DNA from 2 places in the Pseudomonas sp. BNK-30 genome. Region 2 is predicted to be linked to the other one. Evidence: riboswitches for the same ligand, from Rfam matches in the RefSeq annotation. Region 2 holds a riboswitch; the other holds the start of a gene.

Region 1 (7,975 bases), 2.1 Mb from region 2:
ATGACTGGCAGGAACGCATCAATACCTTCCTGCACGCCTGGCTCAAGGAGCGCAATTTGTCACTGCGTACGTTGAAGATGAAAGAAAAGCGCGCGCTGGTGGAGGCGCTGCATACCGAAGGGGCATTCGAGGGGCGCAGCGGGGCGGACTATGTCGCCAATGTGCTGAGCATGGGCCGAGCGACTGTTTACAAGTACCTCAAGGAACTGAGGGACCACCCCGCCTGAATGAATGGTCAGCGCTTGTCGCTTATGGATATTGAGTCTATTGTGGAACGCAAATCCACGAATGGACACTGCCACGATGCCTGCCGATGCCACGAACCTGTCTTCCCTCTACCAAGCTATCGCTGATGCACACCAGGCACTGCGCCCTGAGGTGAATGTCACCCCGCTCAATTTCAGCGTCGGGCTTTCGGCAATGACCGAATGCAGCGTGTATCTGAAATGCGAGCACCTGCAACACACAGGTTCGTTCAAATTCCGCGGTGCCAGTAACAAGCTTCGCCTGCTGCCAGCCGAGCAGCGCAAACTGGGCGTCATCACGGCCTCCTCCGGCAACCATGGGCAAGCGCTTGCGCTTGCTGGCAAGGTGATGGGAGTGCCAGTCACCGTTTACACCACCACTTCGGCGTCTGCCTACAAGCTGGGTGCAATTCGCGCGCTCGGCGCCGAAGTGGTAAGCCTCGACCTGGACCCTTTGGGTGTGGAACTGGAAGCGGCGCGTCAGGCTGCCCTCCAAGGCAAGCCTTTTGTATCGCCTTACAACGACCTTGAAGTGATCGCCGGCCAAGGCACCATCGGGATGGAGCTCTTTGAACAGGCACCGGACCTGGACGCAGTGTTCGTGGCGGTCGGCGGCGGCGGCATGGTTTCGGGTATCGGCGCGGCACTGCGGGCTCTCAACCCGGGCATCGAAATCATTGGCTGCTGGCCGGCGAATGCCCCTACCCTGCAGCGCTCGCTCGAAGCCGGGGAAATCATCGACATGCAAGAGCAAGACACGATCTCCGACGGTACAGCCGGTGGGGTCGAGCCAGGCTGCATCACCTTCCCCCTTTGCCAGACGCTGCTGTCGCGCACCGTGCTGGTCAGCGAAGAAGAGATAAAGGCGGCGATGCGCGATGTCGCCAACCATGAGCGCTGGATCATCGAGGGTGCTGCCGGTGTGGCGGTGGCCGGCATGCAGAAGATGGCCAAGGCATACCGCGGCAAGCGCGTCGCGGTCGTCATTTGCGGTCGCAACATCGTGCTCGATAAATTCCTCGAGGCTGTTCAATGAAAGTGTTCAGCAAGCAACAGATCACCGCCCGGCTCGATATGGAGCTGGCAGTGCAATGCCTGGAGCAAGGTTTCATCGCGTTCTCCCAAGGCAAGGTCCAGGTGCCACCGGTACAGGCATTCGCTTTCCCCCAGGCCAACGGTGACTGCTGTATCAAGTCAGCGCATGTCGAGGGTAGCGCCACGTTCACGGTGAAGCTGTCGACCGGCTTTTACGACAATCCATCAAAGGGGCTGCCAAGCAACGATGGCTTGATGCTGGTGGCCTCGGCCAGTACCGGGCAACCCCTTGCCTTGTTGCAGGATGAGGGCTGGCTGACCTGCATCCGCACTGCGCTGGCCGGGCGCATCGCCGCCCGCCTGCTGGCCCCTGCCACCGTGAAAGCGATTGGTATTCTGGGCACCGGCACCCAGGCGCGCATGCAGCTGGAGCAACTGGGTGCAGTCACCCCCTGCCGCAGCGTGGTGGTGTGGGGGCGCGGTGATGCTGAACTGGCTGCCTACAAAGCCTTCGCCAACGGCCTGGGTTATGAGGCGCGGGTAACGCGTAACGCCGAAGAGGTTGCACGCGCCGCCAACCTGATCGTCTGCGCAACACCTTCACGTGAGCCGCTGTTGCAGCGTGAATGGCTGCAACCTGGCACCCATATCACCGCCGTTGGCGCCGATGCGCCGGGCAAGCAGGAGCTCGACCCCGCGCTGGTTGCACGGGCCGACCTTATCATCGTCGACTCCCTCTACCAGTGCAGCCAGTACGGCGAAGTCTCCCATGCGCTGAAGGCCGGCCTGATCAAGGAGCAGCAACTGGCCGAGCTTGGTGCCCTGCTTGAGGGCCGCGCCACCGGCCGTGAGCATGACGAACAGATCACGCTGGCCGACCTGACCGGGGTCGCCGTGCAGGACGCGCAGATCTCAAGCTGCGTGTTGGCGTCCCTCACCGCGGGTTGACGTACGTAGCCGATCCCGGTCAATCATGGCTCCGTCACCTGGGCCTTCCTGGAGGCCGGCTTGAGCGAGGATTTCTTCTCTTGCACCACGATGTAGAACTCCTCGCCGTGCTTGACTGCGCCATACAGCACCGCCTTTTCGATCAGCTCGCTGCCGCGCAGGTGGCGTAGCATCATAGGGTCCTTGCGCAGGTCACGGTACAGCGCCAGGCACAGCAGCACCATGATCACCACAAACGGCAAGGCCACGACGATGGTCAGGTTCTGCAGGCCTGTAAGCGCCTCCCCGGGGTTACCTGGGTCACCCAGCGCGAGCATGATGGCCGCGACGGTGCCGGTCAGTGCCCCCCAGAAAATCACTGTCGCACGGGACGGTTGCGTGGTGCCGTGCTCGGACAAGGTACCCATCACCAGCGATGCTGCATCGGCCCCAGAGACGAAGAAAATTGCCACCAGGATCATGACCAGCACCGAAGTGGCCCAAGCCCAGGGGTAGCTGTCGAGCAACTGATACAGGGCATGGTTGCTGTTCACTGCACCGTCGATGAGAGCGAAGCTGCCTTCGCGCAGTGCATCGATGCCGGCGCCGCCGAGAACGCTGAACCACACCAGGCTGACCAGGCCTGGCACCAGCAACACACCGCTGACGAACTGGCGGATGCTGCGCCCGCGGCTGATACGGGCGATGAACATGCCGACAAAGGGCGTCCAGGAAATCCACCAGGCCCAGTAGAACACGGTCCAGCCGGCCAGCCAGCTGTCCATCGCATCACCGCCACTGGCGCTGGTACGCGCCATCATCTCGGGCAGTAACTTGATGTAGACCCCGATCGATGTTGGCAACAGGTTGAGCATCAACAGCGTCGGCCCTACCAGGAAGACGAACAGCGCCAGTGCCAACGCCAGCACCATGTTGGTATTGGACAGCCACTGAATACCTTTGCCGATGCCGGACACGGCCGAAGCGACGAAGGCAATGGTCAGCAAGGTGATGATGGCGATGTAGAACAGCTTGCCCGGGTGATCGATCCAGCCGTTGTATTCCAGCCCACCCGCAATCTGCAGGGCGCCGAGCCCCAGCGAAGCCGCTGAACCGAACAGGGTGGCGAAGATGGCCATCATGTCGATCACCCGCCCGACAGGGCCGTTGGCATGCTTGCCGATCAAGGGCCGGAACGCGGTGGAAATCAACTGCGAGCGGCCACGGCGGAACGTGCCATAAGCGATTGCCAGGCCGACGATGGCGTACATCGCCCAAGGGTGCAGCGACCAGTGGAACAGCGTGGTCGCCATCGCCACCTGCAGTGCCTCGTCAGATTGGCCAGCGGCAGTGCCGGGCGGTGGTGAAACGTAGTGCGACAGCGGTTCGGCGACGCCGAAGAACATCAGGCCGATGCCCATGCCCGCGCTGAACATCATGGCAACCCAGGAGACCGTGCGAAATTCCGGTGCTTCGCCGTCGCGCCCCAGCGGGATTCTGCCGTAGCGGCTGGCAGCCAGCCACAGCACGAAGATGACGAACACGGTAGAGGTCAGGACGAAAAACCAGCCGAAGTTGACGATGACCCAGGATTGCGCAGAGGTAGCGCTCGCGGCGAGGCTGGCTTGGTTGACAACACCCCAGGTGATGAAGGCGATCGCCAGCAGGCTGGTGACGCCGAACACCGCCCAGTCGAGCTTGCCTTCAAGGTGGCGGTCCTGCCTGGCCTCAGCAGTCTTGGACGGGTCGGTGACGCCGAGCGGCGGTGTTTCAACGTTCTCTTGCGTTGCCATCGATGGGCCCTTTTCAGTTTTTGCTGCAGGCTTTTGTTGTTGTAATTGCTAGCGATGCCTGCGCAATAACCGGGGCGGCCGCGCTGAAGGCCCCGTGATTATCCTGTGACCGAAACAGTAGCCCCTATTCCAGGACCGTCCTGGCACATCCTCTGAACGACCTGCCGGTCACATTGTGCCGGCCCCGATTGAACCGGCACAAAACCTGAATTGGCTCAGGCAGCCCCATCCAGCCCCATCTGCCAGAAGTCGGCCTCCAGCCGCGAAGCCTGGCCAAAAATTGCCGCCAGTTCCACGAACCGTTGCTCGGTCATGCTGCGCGCTGCCAGTTCATCAAGGTGCTTGCGTGCTGCGGATGCCACGCTCTGGTAACCCTCGCCGGCGTATTCGCCAATCCACTCACGGTAAGGGTGATCACTCAGGTCACCGATGTGCGCAGCCAGCGTGCGGCCGATTTCGGCGTAGCCGATCACGCAGGGCGCCAACGCCACATGCAGTTCGAGCAGGTCACCGGCGGCGCCGCAATCAAGCACGTAACGGGTGTAGGCGACCGTGGCCTGGTGCTCCGGCGCGGCCTCGATATCGGCCTGCGACAACCCCCAGCGGGCGCACAGGCGCAGGTGCAGTTCGGTTTCGTCGAGGATGGCAGCCAGGCCAGCCTGAGCCGCGCGGATGTCGGCCGGCAGCCTGCTTTTATAAGCGGCAAGCGCCCAGGCACGGGCGAACTGGATGAGGAACAGGTAGTCCTGCACCAGGTAAGTCCGGAACGCGTCTTCGCTCAAAGTGCCCTCACCCATCTGCCGAACGAAGGCGTGGTCTACATAGCTCGACCACTGGGGCGCAGTGGCGGCCTTCAGGCGCTCGAAGATATCCATGCTCAGGCCTTTTGATCGTAGATGGCGTCGAAGAAGGCCAGCTCAAGCGCCACGGTGCGCTGGTAGAAGTCACTGGCCAGTGCCGGCTCCTGCGGGCCGACGCGGTCCAGTTCGGCCTGGAGGAAGGCGACGAAGTCCTGGAATGCCGCGTTGTCATGCAGGGTGATCCACTCGGCGTGGACGAAGTTGTCCGGCATTGGTTTTGGTGCCTTCAGCGCCCAATCCAGATACAGGCCTTCGGCAACGTTGAGCACTGCCAGCGCCGCCGCATAGGAACGGGTCGCTGCGGCTTCGCGCAGGATGGCCTTGAAGCCTGCGGTCGGCACGGTGTCCTTGGGTTCGGCGCGCTGCTGCGGGCTTACATCCAGCGCCTGGAAGGCACGCAGGAAATAGGTGTTTTCATCGCTACTGATCATCCCGGCAAAACGGCCGAAACGCAGGCGTGCCTCGAAGGTATCGGCAGTGGCGATGGCGGCGCCGAGCAAGGTCAGGAAGCTGTCGAGAAAACGGTGGTCCTGTACCAGGTAGCGGACCATGACCGGGTCCGCCACACTGCCGTTGCACAGTTCAGTGACGAAGCGGTGGCCGACTGCAGCCGACCAGGTCGCCTCGTTCTGGCGGCGCAAGGTTTGGGAAAAACGTTCGGTCATGATGCTGCACTCCATAGGGTGACAGCGAGGCCGTTACGGTGGGGCATGGAGCGGCCTCGCAGTGAGGCCGGCAAAAAGGCAGGTCGGCAGTCCCATCCCTTCGCCGGCATGATCCGGATCAGGTTCTAAGGGTCACCGCGCTGCAATGCCAGCGGTTTCTCAGCCCGTTGCCGGGCTCCCCTTGGTGGTGAGCAGGTATACCGCACCTTCAAGGGCATTGTCACGAAGCAAAACGCCTGGGCTGGAGCCATTCTGGCTCGCACAGTCAGCCCGAATGGCTTGGCTGCAAACGCCAACGCGCAACAGGGAAAATCATAGAGGCCAATAGCCACCAGTCATTAGCCTGTCATTTTACTGTCGTATTTTCGGGCTTCACCCAGGGTCGGGAATACCAGTCGTGATACGCCGTTTTCTCTCGTCAGCAGGCCTTCTGCGCCTTTTGATCCTGATGCTCTGCGCAGCCACCCTGACCTTTCTCTGGGGGTTGCACTTCAGCCAGAAGACCGCCGCACGCCAGGATGCGCTGACGGCCAAGGCAGCCGAGCACCAGAACCTCGCCAACATTGTCGCTGAAAGCCTGCGCCAACTGGTCGATCGTGCCCAGGCCGTAGGCCGTGTCACCCAGGACGACATGAAAATGATGCGCCAAGGCAGCCTGAGCCTGGCCCGGGTGCTGGCCGAAGACCCGGTATTCAAACGCATGAGCCTGTATGACAGGCACGGTCAATTGTTGTCGGCGAGCCATACCGATGAAGCTCCCCACCTGCCGGAAGAGTGGTTGCAGCAGCTGAAGCTGCACGTCGCGCATTACGGCTTCAAACCCTTCCTGCCACGCGTCGAACCGGGCTTCACCCCGCCCGCCATGCCGAGCTGGCGCCTGCCCTTCCTCTTGCCGCTGCCCAATGTACCAGGCCGAGAAATCGACAACATTCTGGTAGTGCAGCTCGACATTGGCTATCTCGCCGTGCTGTTCCAGCACATCGACCTGGGCGATACCGGGCTGATGCGCCTGCAGCAGGACGATGGCCAGGAACGCTTGCGTATCGATACCAGCGGTGTGGTCGTGGCCGGCGACGATTTCGAACCCGGCCTGCCAGCACCGGGCAGCGAGACGGGCCGGCTGGTGCAATTTGCCGCAGGCCACTCGTATCAGAGCCTTTACCGCCGTATCGACGAGCGCGGTTTCAGCATCATCGTCAGCCAGCGCATCGACGAAATCCTCGCGGCCTCTGCCCTGGCGTATTCGCGCCAGTTCTGGCTGAACCTGAGCATGACCCTGATGATCCTTGCCAGCCTGGCCTGGACCTTGCGCCTGCTGCGCAAGCGCCAGGAAGCCTTCAGTGCCCTTGAGCACGCACAACAGGTCAACCAGCAACTGATCGGGCGCCTGGAAGACGAACACCGGCGTAGCAGCCATGCAGCCGCCACCGACCATCTCAGCGGGTTGCATAACCGCCGCCAGTTCGTCGAAATAGCAGGCCTTGCACTGACCCACCAACGTGGCAAGCGCCGGCTGATGGCGATCCTGTTCATCGACATGGACCGTTTCAAGTCGATCAACGATTCGCTCGGCCACAAGATCGGCGACTTGCTGCTGCAGGCCGTGGCCGGGCGCATCCAGCGCCTGCTTGAGCCTGGTGATGAGGCCTCGCGCTTCGGGGGAGACGAATTCGTGGTGCTGCTGGCCGGTGAGCGCAGCGAGGAGCAGATCAATGTTTGGGTACGCGAACTGGTGCTGAAACTGTCGGCTACCTACGCCCTCGATGGCCAGGAAGTCAATACCAGCCCCAGCGTGGGCGTCAGCATCTGCCCGCGCGACGGTCAGGACATCGACAGCCTGATCCGCTGTGCCGATGCGGCCATGTATTCGGCCAAGCAGGCCGGGCGCGCCCAGTACCGCTTCTTCGACCCATCGTTGAACCTCTCCGACATCCAGGCCTTTGCCCTGGAACAGGCTTTTGGCTGCGCCTTGACCGAGCGCCAGTTCGTGCTGCACTACCAGCCGCAGATTCGCCTGGATACCCAGCGCGTGCTGGGGTACGAAGCCTTGGTACGCTGGGAGCACCCGGAATTCGGCCTGCTCTACCCGGACCGTTTCATAGACCTGGCCGAGCGCAGTGGCTTCATCATCGAACTGGGCTGGGAAGTATTGCGCCTGGCCTGCGAAGAACTGGCGCGCTGGGATGCTCACGGTCGCGATAACCGCCTTGCGGTGAATGTGTCGGCATTGCAGTTGCGCCAAGCCGATTTCAGTACCCGCCTGCTGGCCAAGCTGCAGCTCTACGGCATCGCCCCGCAACAATTGGAGCTGGAGATAACCGAGACCACCATTCTCGACCCTGAAGGAACGGCTGTCGGTCACCTGCACCGTTTGCGCGCAGCAGGTCTGGGCATCAGCCTTGACGATTTTGGCCGCGGCTACGCCGGCTTCGCTCACCTGCAATCACTGC
Region 2 (7,975 bases):
GCCTAGGAGAACGTTATGGCCCGTGGGGTTAACAAAGTCATTCTGGTCGGCACCTGTGGCCAGGATCCCGAAGTCCGCTACCTGCCCAACGGTAACGCCGTGACCAACCTGAGCCTGGCTACCAGCGAGCAGTGGACCGACAAGCAGTCGGGCCAAAAGGTCGAGCGTACCGAGTGGCACCGTGTGTCGATGTTCGGCAAGGTTGCTGAAATCGCTGGCGAATACCTGCGCAAGGGTTCGCAGGTGTACATCGAAGGCAAGCTGCAGACCCGCGAGTGGGAAAAAGACGGCATCAAGCGTTACACCACCGAAATCATCGTCGACATGCAGGGCACCATGCAGCTGCTCGGTGGCCGTCCGCAGAACCAGCAAGGTGGCGGCGACCAGTACAACCAGGGTGGTGGTAACAACTACAACCAGGGTGGCCAGCAGCAACAGTACAACCAGGCCCCACCGCGTCAGCAGGCCCCGCGCCCGCAACAGGCCCAGCAGCGCCCAGCGCCGCAACAGCCCGCGCCGCAGCCGGCTGCTGACTTTGACAGCTTTGATGACGATATTCCGTTCTAGAGCAACTCCAGGCCGGTAAGACGTCCCGCTTCATCGAAAACCCAGGGCATTTGCCCTGGGTTTTTTTTGGGAGGCTTCACGGATGGCCGGGAAGATCGGGAAGTATATGCCAAGGGCTTTTCACTGCGCCCCTGAGATCGTTGATCCCAGGGCCGGCCTGCGTTTGCCCCCGAGCCTGCGAGTAGTGGGTTTTCGGATGCGCCCATCCAACGCTTTGATTCGACGATTGCAGTGACTGCCTGACGGGCACGCCGGCAAGCCGGCCACAGGGTAGGCGCATTGTCGAAACACTGGCGCAAGCCCTGTGGGTGCAGGTTTACCCGCGAAGAAACCAGCGCCTACCTCAAGGCCTGCGTTCGAAGTTCTTCGCCGCTGCCGCCGCCAGGTCCGGTGGCAGGAAGTCCTTGTCCGGGTTGTAGTCCGCCTTCAGGTACCGCTTGAGGTCCACCAGGTCCTGTGGGCTCAAGGTGCCGGCTGCCTGCTTCAGGCTCAGGTTGTCGAGAATGTAGTCGTACCGGCTGTTGTTGTAGTCGCGAACCGAGGTGTACAGCTGGCGCTGGGCATCGAGCACGTCGACGATGTTGCGGGTACCGACCTGGTAACCGATCTCGGTGGCTTCCAGCGCGCTCTGGTTGGAAATGATCGACTGCTTGCGCGCTTGCACCTGTTCCACATCGGTATTCACGGCACGGTGCAGGTTGCGTGTGTTCTCCACCACCTGGCGGCGCAGGCTCTCGCGTTGTTGCTCGCTCTGGCTCAGGCGCTGGTATGCCTCGCGTACCTGCGAGCTGGTCAGGCCGCCGCTGTAGATCGGAATGTTCAGTTGCAGGCCGATGCTGGTCTGCTCCACGTCACCGCTATAGCGCACGCCCAGTTGCGAAGGGTTGGTGAAGCCCAGGCTGTCGTTGTCGCCTTTCTGGTACTTGGCTACCGCATCCAGTGTCGGGGCGTGGCCGGCCTTGCGCTGGCGCAGGGTTTCTTCGGCGGCATCGACTGCGTAGTTGGTTGCCAGCAGGTTGAGGTTCTGCCGCCCGGCAGTCTCGACCCAGGCCTTGGCATCGTTGGGCGTGGGCACCTGTATGGGCAAGGTGTGGACAACGCCTTGGATCGACGTGTATTCGCGGTTGGTGAGGGTCACCAATGCCTCGAAGGCATCCTGCACCTGGCGTTCGGCGATGATCCGGTTGGCCCGGGCGGTGTCATAGCTGGCCTGGGACTGCAGCACGTCGGTCTTGTCGGACAGGCCGACATCGAAACGTTCGTTGGACTGGTCGAGCTGGCGCTTGAAAGCCGACTCTTCGGCCTTGGTGGCTGCAAGGTTGTCCTGGGCTCGCAGCACGGCAAAGTAGCTTTGCGCGGTCTGCAGGATCAGATTCTGTTCGGTGGCAGACAACTCCAGCGCTGCCTGCTCATTGACAGCTTCGGCGGCCTGCAACTGGAACCAGCGGTCGGCGCGGAAGACAGGTTGCGCCAGGGTTGCACTCCAGGCGTTGCCGCTGCGGTTGGAGGTGATCGAGGGTTCGTCGAGCTTGGTGCGGGTGTTCATCATTTCGGCACCTGCCGACAGGTTGGGCAGCAGGCCGGCGCGGGCCTGGGGCACCACTTCGCGGCGCGCGCCATAATCGGCGCGGGCGGCGGCAAGATCGGCGTTGTTGTCGACCGCTTCCTGGTAGACGCTGACCAGGTCAGTCTTGACCGTCATGGGCACATCCGCTGCCCAGGCCACTCCGTTGGACGCACAAGACACGGCAATCGCCAGTGAAAGTTTGCGCAGCATAGAGGCAATCCTTGTACGAAATTTAATTACTGAACTGTTGAGTATCGAGCGTTGGGGCAGTGTAGTGCCATGCGCAACTGGCAACAATCGTTGGCTGTGCCTTTCATCATCCCCCCGTTTTACACGCTTGGCTTTGCCGGCCACTCCAGTCTAGACTGCGCACGTTCTTGTCGGGGTGCCTTGAAGCAAAGGCTGAGATCGCATAGGTGCGGATCCCGTTGAACCTGATCAGGTTAGCGCCTGCGTAGGGAACAAGATTGCTCGCCTTCCCGGGGAGCCTCTTGTGCCAGGTCCGGGAATGTCGCAGCTGCAAGCAGCTCAAGGCACTCCATGTATCCGGCACTGCATGCCCGCCAAGGGGTGCGTCCGCGTCTTTCAGGTTCTCCCCGACATTCCACCGCTAGGAAGCTGTCTGGAGCCTGTGATGAGCAAACAAGAAAAAACGATCAACCTCAGCGAGTCGGCGCAAGTCGATCAGCAGTCCGTGCAACCCTTCCCGCGTTCGCGCAAGGTCTATGTCGAGGGCTCGCGCCCGGACATCCGCGTGCCGATGCGCGAAATCAGCTTGCACGACACCCCCACCGACTTTGGCGGCGAAGCCAACGCGCCGGTGATGGTCTATGACACTTCCGGCCCCTACACCGATCCCGACGTCATCATCGATGTGCGCAAAGGCCTGGCCGATGTGCGTTCGGCCTGGATCGACGCCCGTGGCGATACCGAGCGCCTGGGTGGGCTGAGCTCGAACTTCGGCCAGCAGCGGCTGAACGACGCCGAACTGGCCAAGCTGCGCTTCAACCATGTGCGCAACCCGCGCCGCGCCAAGGCTGGCGCCAACGTCTCGCAGATGCACTACGCCCGCCAGGGCATCATCACCGCCGAGATGGAATACGTCGCCATCCGCGAGAACATGAAGCTGCAGGAGGCCCGCGCTGCTGGCTTGCTCAAGCAGCAGCACGCCGGCCACAGCTTCGGCGCCAACATCCCCAAAGAGATCACCGCCGAATTCGTGCGCGAGGAAATCGCCCGCGGCCGCGCGATCATCCCGGCCAACATCAACCACACGGAACTGGAGCCGATGATCATCGGCCGCAACTTCCTGGTGAAGATCAACGGCAACATCGGCAACAGCGCCCTGGGTTCCTCGATCGAGGAGGAAGTGGCCAAGCTGACCTGGGGTATTCGCTGGGGCTCGGACACGGTCATGGACCTTTCGACCGGCAAGCACATCCATGAAACCCGCGAGTGGATCATCCGCAACTCGCCGGTACCCATCGGTACCGTACCGATCTACCAGGCCCTGGAGAAGGTCGGCGGGGTTGCCGAGGACCTGACCTGGGAGCTGTTCCGTGACACGCTGATCGAGCAGGCCGAGCAGGGCGTGGACTACTTCACCATCCATGCTGGCGTGCTGCTGCGCTACGTGCCACTGACCGCCAAGCGGGTCACCGGTATCGTCAGCCGCGGGGGGTCGATCATGGCCAAGTGGTGCCTGGCGCATCACCAGGAGAATTTCCTGTACACGCATTTCGATGAGATCTGCGAAATCATGAAGGCTTACGACGTGAGCTTCTCGCTCGGTGACGGGCTACGCCCAGGCTCGATTGCCGATGCCAACGACGCTGCGCAATTCGGTGAGCTGGAAACCCTTGGCGAGCTGACCAAGATCGCCTGGAAGCACGACGTGCAGTGCATGATCGAAGGCCCTGGCCATGTGCCGATGCAGCTCATCAAAGAGAATATGGACAAGCAGCTGGAGTGCTGCGACGAAGCGCCGTTCTACACCCTCGGCCCTTTGACCACCGACATTGCGCCTGGTTACGACCACATCACCTCGGGCATCGGTGCGGCCATGATCGGCTGGTTCGGCTGCGCCATGCTGTGCTACGTCACCCCCAAGGAGCACCTGGGCCTGCCGAACAAGGATGACGTCAAGACCGGCATCATCACTTACAAGATCGCCGCGCATGCAGCCGACCTTGCCAAGGGCCACCCGGGCGCGCAGATCCGTGACAATGCCCTGTCCAAGGCGCGTTTCGAGTTCCGCTGGGAGGACCAGTTCAACCTGGGCCTGGACCCTGACACCGCACGTGCCTTCCACGATGAAACCCTGCCGAAGGAATCGGCTAAGGTCGCGCACTTCTGCTCGATGTGCGGGCCGAAGTTCTGCTCGATGAAAATCACCCAGGAAGTACGGGAATACGCCGCCAACCTGCGCATCGATGCGGTGGATGTATCGGTTGAGGAGGGGATGCGCGAGCAGGCCGAACGGTTCCGCCAGGAAGGCAGCCAGCTGTACCACAAGGTGTAAGCCGCAGCGCTGATCTGTTGCAGGAGCGGCCTTGCCGGTGCGCCGCTCCTGCAACGACCGTGTCGATTTGTTTTCTTTTGTCGAGTAACAACAATGACAACTCCCAGCCATTTTTCCCCCGACCACCCTGTCCCCACCAGCCAACGCCCGTTCGGTGGTCGCGACCTGTTCTCGCTCTGGTTTTCCCTCGGTATCGGCCTGATGGTCCTGCAGGTCGGCGCGATGCTCGCTCCAGGCCTGGGCCTGGCCGGCGCGGTGCTGGCCATCGCCCTGGGCACCGGCGTGGGCGTGCTGCTGCTTGGGGCGGCAGGCGTGATTGGCAGCGATACGGGCCTTTGCGCCATGGCCACCCTGCGCCTGAGCCTGGGCAGCCAAGGCGTGCGCCTGCCAACGCTGCTCAACCTGCTGCAACTGGTCGGTTGGGGCGCGTTCGAGATCATTGTCATGCGTGACGCCGCCAGCCTGCTCGGCGCGCGCACCTTCGGTGAAGGCAGTCTATGGAACAGCCCGATGTTCTGGACCCTCTGCTTCGGTGGCCTGGCTACGCTGCTCGCGGTCAGCGGGCCGCTGGCATTCGTGCGCAAGGTGCTGCGCAAATGGGGGATCTGGCTGTTGTTGGGCGCTTGCCTGTGGCTGACCTGGAACCTGTTCGCCAAGGCTGACCTGGGCGAGCTGTGGCGGCGCAGCGCAGATGGGTCGATGTCGCTGGCTGTGGGCTTCGACATCGTCATCGCCATGCCGCTGTCCTGGTTGCCATTGATCGCCGACTACTCACGTTTTGCCCGCAGCGCCAAGCGAGTGTTCGGCGGGACCGTGCTCGGTTACTTCATTGGCAATACCTGGTTGATGAGCCTTGGCGTGGCCTACACCCTGGCCTTTGCGCCGAGCGGTGAGGCCAATGCGCTGCTGCTGGCCCTGGCCGGTGCCGGGCTGGGTATTCCGTTGCTGCTGATTTTGCTGGACGAGTCGGAGAAGGCCTTTGCCGATATCCACTCGGCTGCGGTATCGACCAGTCTGCTGGTACGCCTGAAGGTCGAGTACCTGGCGTTGGGCATCGGTGTGCTATGCACCCTGATTGCCCTGCTGGCGCCGCTTGCCCAGTACGAAAACTTCCTGCTGCTGATCGGCTCGGTGTTCGCGCCGCTGTTCGGTGTGGTGCTGACGGACCACTTCGTGATCCGCCGCCGCCGCCTTCCAGCACAAATTGATGGTTTGCACTGGCAGGCGCTGCTGGCCTGGGCGGTGGGTGTGGTGGCCTATCACAGCATCGCTGCGCAAGCGCCAGAGTTCGGCGCTACCCTGCCGGCATTGTTGCTGGCGGGTGGGCTGCATGCGCTACTGAGTCTCAGCCGCGGCCGGGGAACAGTTCGGGCTTGAGCACGCCGTTCAGGCGTGGGTAGGGGATTTTCAACTCCACGTGGCCCATGGAGTAGGGCGCGATGGTATAGACCTCATATTTGACCACCACTGCGCCGTACGTCAGGGCGATGTGCGGCGACTTCTTGAATGGCCAGGTTTTGACGAACTCGGCATCCTTGTCCATGCCCACGCTGATCAACCAGGCGCGGTGCGATTCTTCTACCGTTTTCCAGAAGGTATCTTCCTGGCCCGGCACCAGCATGTCTTGCAGGGTCAGCACCTTGTCCAGCTTGCGCGAATAGTTGATGAAGCCCCGGCCTGGCATGCCATGGGCGCCGCCGCTGTCGAGGTAGCTGGACAGCTCGATGATCACCAGCCCGTCATGCTGTTCACGTACCTTGGCTTGCAGGTAGCTGCTGTTGCGTTTGTCGGCGGTGGCCAGGTATTGCTGCTCATACGCCTGCAAAGTGCTTGGTGCGGTGCCATGCTGGTTGTCTTCGGTCAGTTGCAGCAGGCGTTTTTCGACGATGCCGTCGAGCTTGGGCAGGTCCGGGAAGTGAATGGTGTCAATGTTCACCAGTGGGCAGTCACTCTCGCTGCAACCTGGCTTTACGTGCTCCCAGGCGTCGCGCTTTACCTCCAGTGGGGCACGGTAATTCGGCGCGAACAGGCTCTGGCAGGCACCGAGGGCCAAGGCCAGCACAGCCACGGCAGTCAGTTTGACAAGTGTCATGATGATCCTTGCAATACAGGGAAAAGTCGGCCTTTGACCGCCTGCGCGGCCTTCAGTTCGCCACTAAGCTAACAGAGAGAAGAGCCGCTGTCCCGACTGCGCGAACGGTTACCGGAAAGGGGTGAAACAGGCAGGCGTGCAGAGTAGGATGGCGCGAAGCAGTATTTGAGGTAATGAGGATTTCCATGTCAGACGCGTTGAATTCAGTGCCCAAGGGCTTCGACATCATCGAACGGGCCAATTGCTTCCAGGGCTTCTACAAGCTCGACAAGCTTCGCCTGCGCCATGAGCTGTTTGCCGGGGGCATGGGCCGCGAGATCAGCCGCGAACTGTTCGTGCGCCATGATGCCGTCTGCGTGCTGCCTTACGATCCACTGCGTGATGAAGTGGTGTTGATCGAGCAGTTTCGCGTCGGCGCGCTGGATAAAGTCGACAATCCCTGGCTGATCGAGATGGTCGCCGGCCTGATCGACAAGGACGAACAGCCTGAAGAGGTCGCTCATCGTGAAGCCGAAGAAGAAGCCGGTCTGACCTTCAGCGCCCTGTGGCCGATGACCCGTTATTTCCCATCGCCCGGCGGCAGTGATGAATACGTGCACCTGTTCCTTGGCCGCTGCAGCAGCGAAGGCGCCGGGGGGCTGCACGGCCTGGAAGAAGAGGGCGAGGATATCCGCGTGCGGGTCTGGTCGTTCGAAGATGCCTTGCAGGCCGTGCGCGACGGGCGCATCTGCAATGCGGCGACGATCATTGGCCTGCAATGGCTGGCGCTCAACAGAGATGAAGTACGAGGTATGTGGAAGTGAACCTGCTGCGTGAGCGTTATCGGGTCGATCTGGCCGGGCTGCAGGCAGCCTGTGAGGCCAACTACGCCCGGCTCATGCGCCTGCTTCCCGACATGCGTACCACGCAGAGTTCGCGCCGCATCGGCATGACCCAGGGCGACCAGATGCTCGGCGTGCTGGTGCTCGATGTGGTGCTGGCCTGCCCCTACACCACCACCCTGCGGGTGCGCCAGGAGCACAGCCTGCCTTGGCTGCCGGTGCCCCACCTGGAGGTGCAGGTGTACCACGATGCGCGCATGGCCGAAGTGGTCAGCGCCGAGCATACCCGGCGCCTGCGCAGCATCTACCCGTATCCCAACCAGTCCATGCACCAGCCGGATGAAAAGGCCCAGCTCAATCTGTTTCTCGGGGAATGGCTGAGCCACTGCCTGGCCTGTGGTCACGAG

What was found. Region 2 has a riboswitch for thiamine pyrophosphate ahead of thiC (phosphomethylpyrimidine synthase ThiC). Riboswitches for the same ligand answer to the same signal wherever they lie in the genome.
Region 1: it holds a riboswitch for thiamine pyrophosphate, as region 2 does, so the genes downstream of both, ACMGGN_RS09065 (TenA family protein) here and thiC (phosphomethylpyrimidine synthase ThiC) in region 2, are expected to answer to the same signal.

Annotation. Positions count from the first base shown of each region.
Region 1 is NZ_CP179904.1:1,942,290-1,950,264, reverse strand. Features, by position in the region: gene ACMGGN_RS09090 (transcriptional regulator) at 1-227, shown strand, start outside; gene ACMGGN_RS09085 (threonine/serine dehydratase) at 289-1,281, shown strand; gene ACMGGN_RS09080 (ornithine cyclodeaminase family protein) at 1,278-2,228, shown strand; gene ACMGGN_RS09075 (BCCT family transporter) at 2,252-4,000, opposite strand; gene tenA (thiaminase II) at 4,216-4,875, opposite strand; gene ACMGGN_RS09065 (TenA family protein) at 4,878-5,525, opposite strand; TPP riboswitch at 5,604-5,717, opposite strand; gene ACMGGN_RS09060 (EAL domain-containing protein) at 5,923-7,975, shown strand, end outside.
Region 2 is NZ_CP179904.1:5,285,253-5,293,227, forward strand. Features, by position in the region: gene ACMGGN_RS24525 (MFS transporter) at 1-6, shown strand, start outside; gene ACMGGN_RS24530 (single-stranded DNA-binding protein) at 16-567, shown strand; gene ACMGGN_RS24535 (TolC family outer membrane protein) at 911-2,344, opposite strand; TPP riboswitch at 2,506-2,612, shown strand; gene thiC (phosphomethylpyrimidine synthase ThiC) at 2,769-4,655, shown strand; gene cytX (putative hydroxymethylpyrimidine transporter CytX) at 4,749-6,032, shown strand; gene ACMGGN_RS24550 (RsiV family protein) at 6,001-6,747, opposite strand; gene ACMGGN_RS24555 (NUDIX domain-containing protein) at 6,933-7,550, shown strand; gene ACMGGN_RS24560 (DUF1249 domain-containing protein) at 7,541-7,975, shown strand, end outside.